2 regions of the Bacillus rugosus genome follow, and region 2 is predicted to be linked to the other one. Evidence: predicted binding sites of a transcription regulator. Region 2 holds the regulator's gene; the other holds the start of a gene.
The links. Region 2 encodes Rex, which represses fermentation and respiration genes when NADH is low (regulators of the CRP and FNR family bind a similar motif). Its sites were predicted from a motif close to TTGTGAAATATTTCACAA; they were not measured.
Positions count from the first base shown of each region.

Region 1: the regulator Rex is predicted to act here: its motif matches at 3,057-3,074, upstream of M0696_RS18970 (YwiC-like family protein).

Region 1 covers NZ_CP096590.1:3,740,341-3,745,560, reverse strand. Annotated here, with positions in the region: gene argS (arginine--tRNA ligase) at 1-96, shown strand, start outside; gene narK (nitrate transporter NarK) at 232-1,419, shown strand; gene fnr (fumarate/nitrate reduction transcriptional regulator Fnr) at 1,518-2,234, shown strand; gene M0696_RS18970 (YwiC-like family protein) at 2,268-2,987, opposite strand; gene arfM (cyclic nucleotide-binding domain-containing protein) at 3,131-3,607, shown strand; gene M0696_RS18960 (nitrate reductase subunit alpha) at 3,828-5,220, shown strand, end outside.
Region 2 covers NZ_CP096590.1:635,478-640,697, forward strand. Annotated here, with positions in the region: gene M0696_RS03355 (ABC-F family ATP-binding cassette domain-containing protein) at 1-1,548, opposite strand, end outside; gene moaC (cyclic pyranopterin monophosphate synthase MoaC) at 1,674-2,186, shown strand; gene M0696_RS03365 (redox-sensing transcriptional repressor Rex) at 2,183-2,830, shown strand; gene tatAY (sec-independent protein translocase protein TatAY) at 2,852-3,025, shown strand; gene tatC (twin-arginine translocase subunit TatC) at 3,032-3,799, shown strand; gene M0696_RS03380 (YdiK family protein) at 3,834-4,025, opposite strand; gene M0696_RS03385 (CPBP family intramembrane glutamic endopeptidase) at 4,022-4,756, opposite strand; gene groES (co-chaperone GroES) at 4,995-5,220, shown strand, end outside.

The sequences.
Region 1 (5,220 bases), 1.0 Mb from region 2:
AAAAGCCGCGCGCGCCTGGCTTTAATGAAGGCAACGCAAATTACGCTGAACAATGCGCTTCAGCTGATTGGCGTATCGGCTCCGGAAAAAATGTAAATGTTGATCAAAGGACAAAGCCTTCGGGCTTTGTCCTTTTTTTATGAAGAAAACGTGTGATGTAATTCACAATCCTGTTTGCTGAGTTTTTGTATGATAAGACTGATTATTGAATCATTGAAAGGGGCAAGCCAAATGATCAACCGTCAACACATTCAATTATCGTTACAGTCATTAAGCTTGGTGGCAGGGTTTATGGTATGGGTGCTGATTTCATCACTCATTTCCCAAATTACATTAGATATTCATTTAAGCAAAGGTGAGATTTCTCTGGTGACGGCGATTCCCGTGATCCTCGGGTCGCTTCTACGCATTCCTTTAGGGTATTTAACGAACAGGTTTGGCGCAAGGCTGATGTTCATGATCAGCTTCATCTTGCTTTTACTTCCTGTGTTTTGGATCAGTATCGCGGATTCTCTGTTTGATTTAATCGCGGGCGGTTTTTTCTTAGGGATCGGGGGAGCGGTATTCTCCATTGGGGTGACATCCCTTCCGAAATATTATCCGAAAGAAAAGCACGGTGTCGTCAATGGGATTTACGGGGCCGGAAACATCGGAACCGCTATTACCACATTTGCGGCGCCGGTTATCGCTCAAGCGGCGGGATGGAAAGCAACCGTGCAGATGTATCTGGTCCTGCTGGCCGTTTTCGCATTGCTGCAGGTATTATTCGGCGACCGGCATGAGAAGAAAGTGAATGTTTCCGTAAAAACTCAAATCAAAGCCGTTTACCGAAATCATATCCTATGGTTTTTGAGCCTGTTTTATTTTATTACGTTTGGCGCCTTTGTCGCTTTCACCATCTATCTGCCGAACTTTCTGGTTGAGCAATTTGGGCTGAATCCTGCGGACGCCGGTTTGCGGACGGCTGGCTTTATTGCCGTCTCCACGCTGCTCAGGCCTGTAGGCGGACTCTTGGCTGATAAAATGAGCCCGCTCCGCATCTTGATGGTCGTTTTTGCGGGACTTACATTATCAGGAATTATCTTATCGTTTTCACCGACGATTGGCCTTTATACGTTTGGGTCATTAACGGTGGCAGTTTGCTCAGGTATAGGAAATGGGACCGTTTTTAAACTGGTGCCTTTCTATTTTTCGAAGCAAGCCGGGATTGCCAATGGTATTGTGTCTGCCATGGGCGGATTAGGCGGTTTTTTTCCTCCGCTGATTTTGGCGAGTGTTTTTCAGGCAACAGGACAATACGCGATCGGCTTTATGGCGCTTTCGGAAGTTGCGTTAGCCAGCTTTGTCCTTGTCATATGGATGTATTGGCAGGAAAGAATGAAAACGCACACGGAGAGAAACAGTCAGAGCGTCAACTAACATCGGCATTCACAAGATTGTTAGTTTTTTCTGGATGGGTGCAAATCAATTCACGTTACAATAAACATACGCAACGTGACTTTCTTCGAGGTGAGCTCATGAATTTTCTCTCTGTTCGACCATCTGATAGTGATCTGATTTCCAGCGATCTGCATGAATTGCTGGAATCAATCAGTACGAAAAGAAAAATGGAAAAACACACGTATTTGTTTCGGGAAGGAATGGATGCAGAGGAGCTTTATCTGATTCAATCAGGACTCATTGAAATCGGCAAGCTGACATCTGACGGAAAAGACCTGACGCTTAGAATCTGCCAAAAGCATGATATCGTTGGGGAATTAACACTTTTCACTGAAGAACCGAGATATATGCTCAGTGCAAAGGTGCTAGAGGATGGCGAGGTGCTCGTCATTAATAAAAACAAGCTGGAAAAGGAATTAATCCAAAACGGTGCTTTGACATTTGAATTTATGAAATGGATGAGCACCCACCTCCGGAAAATTCAGTCCAAAATCAGGGATCTGCTTCTTCACGGCAAAAAGGGGGCGCTCTACTCCACCCTTATCCGTTTATCTAACAGCTACGGTGTGGAACGAAGCGATGGCATTCTGATTAATATTGTGCTGACAAATCAGGATTTGGCAAAGTTTTGCGCGGCGGCAAGGGAAAGCGTCAACCGTATGCTGGGGGACCTCCGCAAACAAGGGGTGATTTCGATAGAAGAATCCGGAAAAATTATTTTGCACAAGCGGGACTATTTGCGATGCGAGATTGAGTGTGAAAACTGTCCGCTGGAGATTTGCAATATTGACTGAAGAAACCAAGGACCGCCAGCGGTCCTTGATTTTTTATCTAGTGATAAACATACACATGACGGCAAAAAAGAAGCAGGCATTCACGATTTCTAGAATACCGATCGTTTTCACAGACCAATCCTTTCCGTGAAACAACCATGCCCGCAAACTGCTTGGGATAAAAGCAAGAAATGCCCATCCTGCTCCGAGAAGAGCGGATAAAAAGGGGAGGAGCAGGTGATATCCCCATGACCAGTATGCAAAAAACCTGTTCTTTCGTTCCCGGATCACCGACTTTACATAAAAAGAACTCCCGATAAAAAATAAAGCAGATTGTAAGAATATAAACCAAGCCCAGCCGTCGAGCGTTCCTGTCCCCAGCCAGCAGCTCGCAAGCCCGCCTGAACAAAAGAACAAGACACCCGCAATATCATTCACTAATGCTCGTTCGTTTTTTCGGCGGGCAAAATACATATGGATGAGAAACAGCGGCAATAAAGAAACGCTAACCCAGATGAACGGCGGCTTATGAAAGACAGAAATAATTAGAAAGCAGCAGGCCGGAACACCGTAATAATATACCCACTTTTGATAGGGTTTGATCTGTTTCTTTTTCAAGGCGAGCGTGATGGGATAAACCGCCAAGTAAAGGAAAAGCCATCCTAGGAAGAGCGGAATATGCCAGAGAACGGGACCGCCCTTGACGATGCCGAGTAAAAATGGAGTCAGCAGCATCGCCCATGCGCCGTGCTGCTTCGGAATCAGCGCCTTCATCGAACTCCTCCTTTTTTATTTTATTATAAATGCGTTCATCCTCCTGATAAGTGACATTCATCATACAGGCTGTGAAATACATCACTGCTGTACAGGCTCATTCGAGCTACACTAAAGCTATCCTTAGCACAGGAGGCTTTCCTATGAATCAGTGTGACTATTTATTATTTCTGAAACAACTCCCTATGTTTAATGAAGTGCCTCTATCCATTGTCGAAACCTTGCTGAAAAACGGGACGTTTATCCGCGGCTCATCTGATCAGTCTCCAACCTTTCTACATTCTCAATCCGTTTATATTGTATTAAAAGGCAGTGTCCGTTTTATAGACAGCAGGCTCCCTGAAGGATCGAAAACCGTTGCACTGTGGGAAAAAGGCGATGTGTTTCCGATTGATGAAAAAGGCGGGCTGTATTTATCGCCATTTATCGCAGTCAATGCCACTTCAGACATTCTGATTCTCAATATTCCTTATTACATATTTAAGAAAATGATGTCTTACAATGCGCAGCTGCAAATGAATTTTTTGGCCATGCTTCAGCAAAATGTCTTTTGTTCCTATCAATTATTTTTGCGTTATCTGCATACATCACAAGATGAAAATGCCGAGTCCGGTTCTTAAATAGAGCCGGTTTTTTTGATCTTTGAATGAAAGGCGGCTAATGACTCAGGCGTCCTGCCTGAACGCCTTCATTCATCACATCCCTGTGAAAGTCCTTCCTTCTCCTTTCTGTGAACATTTTGTGAAAAAAGCAGAGTGTGTGACATAGTTCACAAGGAAATGCGCTGTCTCTGTTTATAGTGGAACTTAGCATCATCTGACTCGGAAGGAGTGAACTCTCATGAAGAAAAAGAAAATGAGTCCGTTGTTTAGGAGATTGAATTATTTCTCTCCTATCGAACACCATTCAAATAAACATAGCCAAACCAGCCGCGAAGATCGCGATTGGGAGAATGTATACAGAAACAGATGGCAGTACGACAAAGTCGTTCGCTCCACCCACGGCGTCAACTGCACAGGGTCATGCAGCTGGAATATTTATGTGAAAAACGGAATTGTCACGTGGGAAGGACAAAACTTGAATTATCCATCAACAGGCCCGGATATGCCTGATTTCGAACCGAGAGGCTGTCCGCGGGGAGCCAGTTTTTCATGGTATATCTACAGCCCGCTCCGTGTGAAATACCCATACGTGCGCGGTGTGCTGATCAATTTGTGGCGGGAAGCACTGCAGGCCCACCAAAATCCATTGGATGCTTGGAAATCAATCGTTGAAAATCCTGAAAAAGCGAAGTCCTATAAACAGGCAAGAGGGAAAGGCGGTTTTGTGCGTGCTGAATGGCCGGAGGTGCTGAAGCTGATTTCAGCCTCTCTGCTCTATACAGTTATGAAGTACGGGCCTGACCGGAACGTCGGTTTTTCTCCGATTCCGGCTATGTCAATGATCAGCCATGCATCAGGCTCACGGTTTATGTCGTTAATCGGCGGCCCTATGCTTAGTTTTTATGACTGGTATGCGGACCTTCCTCCGGCATCCCCGCAAATTTGGGGTGACCAGACGGACGTTCCGGAAAGCAGTGATTGGTACAATTCAGGCTATATCATCACATGGGGTTCCAACGTTCCGTTAACGAGAACGCCTGACGCGCATTTTTTGGCGGAGGCCCGTTATAAAGGCGCTAAGGTTATTTCGATCAGCCCGGATTTTGCAGAATCCTCAAAGTTTGCGGATGACTGGCTGAGTATCCGCCAAGGGACTGACGGGGCGCTTGCGATGGCCATGGGTCACGTCATTTTGCAGGAATATTACGTGAACCAAGCGACGGAACGTTTCATTGAGTACGCAAAGCAATACACGGATTTTCCGTTCTTCGTCACACTCTCAAAAGAAAATGGCATCTACACAGCGGGACGTTTTTTGCATGCGAAGGACATCGGACGGCAGACAAAGCATGATCAGTGGAAGCCTGCTGTCTGGGATGAGCAGACAAGCACATTTGCCATACCGCAAGGGACAATGGGCTCCCGCTGGGACGGGAAGCAGAAATGGAACCTGCACATGATCGATGAAGAAACCGGAGAACCGATTGAACCCCGTCTCTCTGTGCTGGGGATAGAGGACGAAATTGGCACGGTGCGCATCCCGTATTTTTCAAATGACGGAAACAAAGTGCTTGAGCGGGATCTTCCTATAAAAAAACTGAACCTGAACGGCGAAGAGGTATGTGTCACGA
Region 2 (5,220 bases):
TGAAGAAAGCTCCAATACTCTTGTGGCGATTCTGTTAATAAAATATCTGTCATGAGAGACAAATAACAGTGTGCCTGGATAATCAATCAGCGCGTTTTCAAGAACTTCTTTGCTGTCTAAGTCCAGATGGTTCGTCGGTTCATCAAGGATGAGAAAATTAGCTTTTTGAAGCATCAGCTTAGCAAGGGCCAATCTTGCTTTCTCACCCCCGCTCAGTGAATGGACGGGTTTCAGTACATCATCTCCGGAGAATAAGAAATTGCCGAGACAAGTTCGGATTTCTTTCTCCGGAAGACCAGGGTACTCATCCCACAGCTCATCAAGGACGCGTTTAGAGGAAGTCAGTTCAGCCTGCTCCTGATCATAGTAGCCGACACTGACATTCGAGCCGTATGAGATTGTTCCTTGATCTGGCTTTAGGGTGTCCATTAATGTTTTCAGTAAAGTCGATTTACCGATTCCGTTAGGGCCGACAAGAGCGGCGCTTTCTCCTCTTGTGAGCATGAACGACACTTCTGTTAAAAGCGGCGGCTGGTTTTCATAGCTGATTGTGAGATCCTGAACGCGCAGGACTTCATTTCCGCTCTGTTTTGTAATATCAAAATGAAAGTTTGCGGATTTTTCATCGCCGAGCGGTTTTGACATGATTTCCATTCGCTCCAGCTGCTTTCGGCGGCTTTGCGCTCTTTTTGTGGTAGAAGCTCTCGCAAGATTTCGGTCTACGAAGTCTTGAAGCTTTGCGATTTCATCCTGCTGCTTTTCATACACTTTAAGATCTTTTTCATACTGCGCGGCTTTTTGGTCGAGATAAGCGCTGTAGTTGCCGTGATATTTTTTGCTTTCAGCTCTTGATACCTCGTATACTTGGTTTACTACTTTGTCCAAAAAGTAGCGGTCATGCGAAACGATGAGAATGGCGCCTGAATAGCCTTGCAAATAATGTTCAAGCCAGGTTAGCGTATCAATATCGAGATGGTTTGTCGGCTCATCGAGAATGAGCAAATCAGGCTGTGTTAACAGAAGCTTACCAAGGGCAAGCCTTGTTTTCTGCCCCCCGCTGAGGCTTTGCACCTGTGTTGAATCGTCAAAATGGCTGAAGCCGAGTCCGTGAAGCACAGATCTGACATCCGCTTCATATTGATAGCCGCCTTTATCTTTGAATTCCTGCTGAAGCCGGTCATAGGTTTTCATGATGCTTTCCAATTCACCGGGATCAGCTGCCGCCATTTTTTCTTCGATAGCCCGCATTTCCTTTTCCATTTCTTTTAAGTGGTCAAAAACAGTCAGCAGCTCTTCTTTTATGGTAAGCTTAGAATCCAAGCCCGTATGCTGGGCAAGATATCCCATTGTAATATCTTTCGGTTTAATAACTTCGCCCTTTTCATACGAAAGCTGGCCTGCGATAATTTTAAGCAGCGTGGATTTTCCCGCGCCATTTCTTCCAACAATGGCGATGCGATCACGATTTCTGACTTCCAGCTTTATATTGTTTAAAATAGTATCAGCACCAAATGATTTGGACAGCTGATTAACTTGTAAGATCATCATATTATTTCACCTCTGCTATAATAAGTTAAGTGTAGCTTATGAACCAGAAGTCAGCAAACAATACATTGGCCGAATAAGACATAGAGAAGAAAATAGTGTATGATCTGTTTAAGGAGAGTTTTAATATGAATGGATTTTCTCATTTTAATGAACAGGGCAGAGCCCAGATGGTAGACATCAGCGAAAAATCTTCGTCTGTCCGTACTGCGGCGGCCGTTTCAAGCGTACACATGAAGAATGAAGTGTACGAGAAAATACAAAGTCATGATATCGGCAAAGGAGATGTACTGGCTGTTGCGCAGGTTGCAGGCATTATGGCCGCAAAGCAAACGTCGAATATCATTCCGATGTGCCATCCGCTTTCACTGAGCGGGGTAGATATATCGTTTGACTGGAAAATAAAAGAAGCAGAAGTTATACTTCATATAAAAGCACAGGTCAAAACGAAAGGGAGTACAGGTGTGGAAATGGAAGCGCTCACTTCTGCATCGGTGTGTGCTCTTACCGTTTACGATATGTGCAAGGCCCTTGATAAGGGGATGGTCATCGGCCCTACTTTCTTGCTGGAGAAGACAGGCGGGAAAAACGGTGACTTTAAAAGAGAACTATCCGAGTATAATTTGGAGGACCAAAAATGAATAAGGATCAATCAAAAATTCCGCAGGCGACGGCAAAACGGCTGCCGCTTTACTATCGCTTTTTAAAGAATCTGCATGCGTCAGGAAAACAGCGTGTCTCATCCGCTGAACTCAGTGATGCCGTAAAGGTTGATTCTGCCACGATTCGCAGGGATTTTTCCTATTTTGGAGCTCTTGGCAAAAAAGGATATGGATATAATGTCGATTATTTACTGTCATTTTTCCGAAAAACGCTTGATCAGGATGAGATGACAGACGTTATCTTGATTGGTGTCGGGAACTTGGGAACGGCATTTCTTCACTATAATTTCACAAAAAATAATAACACAAAAATTTCTATGGCTTTTGATATAAATGAGAGTAAAATAGGAACTGAGGTAGGCGGCGTGCCTGTCTATAACCTTGATGACCTAGAACAACACGTAAAAAATGAATCAGTTGCCATTCTTACAGTGCCAGCAGTTGCCGCTCAATCCATTACAGACAGATTGGTCGCGTTAGGAATCAAGGGAATTCTTAATTTTACGCCGGCCCGTTTGAATGTGCCGGAACACATTCGAATTCATCATATAGATTTAGCTGTAGAGCTTCAGTCACTGGTTTATTTCTTGAAGCATTATTCAGTTTTAGAGGAAATCGAATAGAGGGAAAGGAGGAGCCCACATATGCCGATCGGTCCTGGAAGCCTTGCTGTTATCGCAATCGTTGCTCTGATCATCTTCGGTCCCAAAAAGCTGCCTGAGTTGGGGAAAGCTGCGGGAGACACACTTCGTGAATTCAAAAATGCTACTAAAGGATTAACGAGTGATGACGAGGAAAAAAAGAAAGAAGATCAGTAAGTTAGGATGACACGAATGAAAGTGAATCAAATGTCGCTGCTGGAGCATATTGCTGAGCTTCGAAAACGATTGCTGGTTGTGGCGCTGGCATTTGTCGTTTTCTTTATCGCAGGATTTTTTTTAGCGAAGCCTATGATTGTTTATCTGCAAAAAACGGATGAAGCGAAGGAGCTTACGCTTAATGCGTTTAATCTGACAGACCCGCTTTTCGTGTTTATGCAGTTTGCGTTTATCATCGGGATTGTCCTGACCTCACCGATTATTCTTTATCAGATTTGGGCTTTTGTGAGCCCAGGTCTCTATGAGAAAGAGCGCAAAGTAACGCTCAGCTACATTCCGATCTCTATATTGCTTTTTTTAGCGGGCTTATCTTTTTCATATTATATTTTATTTCCTTTTGTTGTTGATTTTATGAAGCGGATCTCTCAGGACTTGAATGTCAATCAGGTAATTGGAATTAATGAGTATTTTCATTTTCTTCTGCAGCTGACGATTCCGTTTGGACTGTTGTTCCAAATGCCAGTCATCCTCATGTTTTTGACCAGGCTTGGAATTGTGACACCGATGTTCTTAGCGAAAATCAGAAAGTATGCGTATTTTACACTGCTGGTAATCGCTGCCCTGATTACTCCGCCTGAGCTTTTGTCTCATATGATGGTCACTGTTCCGCTGTTGATTTTATATGAAATCAGTATACTTATATCGAAGGCCGCCTATCGGAAAGCGCAGAAAAGCAGTGCTGCCGATCAGGACGTGTCTTCCGGGCAATCATAAAAAATCCATTTCTCATGAGAGAAATGGATTTTCTTTATTTCTGGTTCTTTTTGATTTTAAATGAAAAGGCGAACATCTTAAAAGAAATGCTGATGTTGTAAGCGGCGAACACCATCAGCAGGATGGAGTAAAATGACCACATGCTGCCTGGCGAGCTTGCGGCAAGATAAGTAAAGATGCACCCTACGGCAAAATAGATCATTCCCCAAACTACCGGGTTTCTCATAAAAATAATCCTCCAATAATCAATTGCATTTGTGTGCTCTGCTGTTCAAGGTACTTCTGAACAGGCTCAAGCTGCATGATGACGACAAATGTATTCATCATGACATGGGCGAATATCGGCACCCATATCCGTTTTGTTCTCGCATACAAGAAGGCAAAGGTAAAGCCCATTGCTGTATAAAGAAGAAGATGCTTTAAATCAGCGTGAACAATACCGAAAATAACCGAGCTGATCAGTCCGGCAAAGAAGAAATTCGTTTTTTCGTACAGTGTGCCGAAAATGATTTTTCTGAAGATGATTTCTTCTAATATAGGCCCGACGACAGAAGAAACCATAATCATGAGCGGGACCGCCTGAATGACATCCAGAATAGCTTGTGTATTTTCTGATTCTCTTCCGATGCCAAATACATAATATTCAATAGAGCCTGCTAATCCTTGCGAGAAGAGGGCAATGAAAAAACCGGCTATCGCCCAAAGGATAGAAAGTCCGACGGAGTCTTTCCGGCCGTTTCGCAGCGTTGTTTTCGGAACAGTTCTCAGAATGAGCAGAACGACAACGAGACAGGCGATAAAGCTGATAACGGACCATAATCCTTGTGCGTGCAGCATATTCTCATTTGTAGGCTGTCCTCCGGCATAACCGAATTTAAATAACAAGGGAATCCCGATTAATGCGGAAAACTGCATGATGATATATGTCAAAATAATAAACCAATACTGTTTTCTCAAATGGTATGTACTCCTTTGTTAAATGGGTTTCGTTCATCTACAGCTATTGTAACATAATCGGAACGGGGGTGAAAAAGCTAAGGGAAAAGGGAGCTGAAAAGAATCATGTAAGCGTGAAAAAATTTTTATCTTATCACTTGAAATTGGAAGGGAGATTCTTTATTATAAGAATTGTGTTAGCACTCTTTAGTGTCGAGTGCTAAAATTACATATTCATACTATTGAGGAGGTTATTACATTGTTAAAGCCATTAGGTGATCGCGTTGTCATTGAACTCGTAGAATCTGAAGAAAAAACTGCCAGCGGAATTGTGTTGCCGGATTCTGCAAAAGAAAAACCGCAAGAAGGCAAAATCGTGGCAGCTGGTTCAGGTCGCGTGTTAGAAAGCGGAGAGCGCGTTGCTTTAGAAGTAAAAGAGGGCGACCGCATTATCTTCTCAAAATACGCAGGTACTGAAGTGAAAT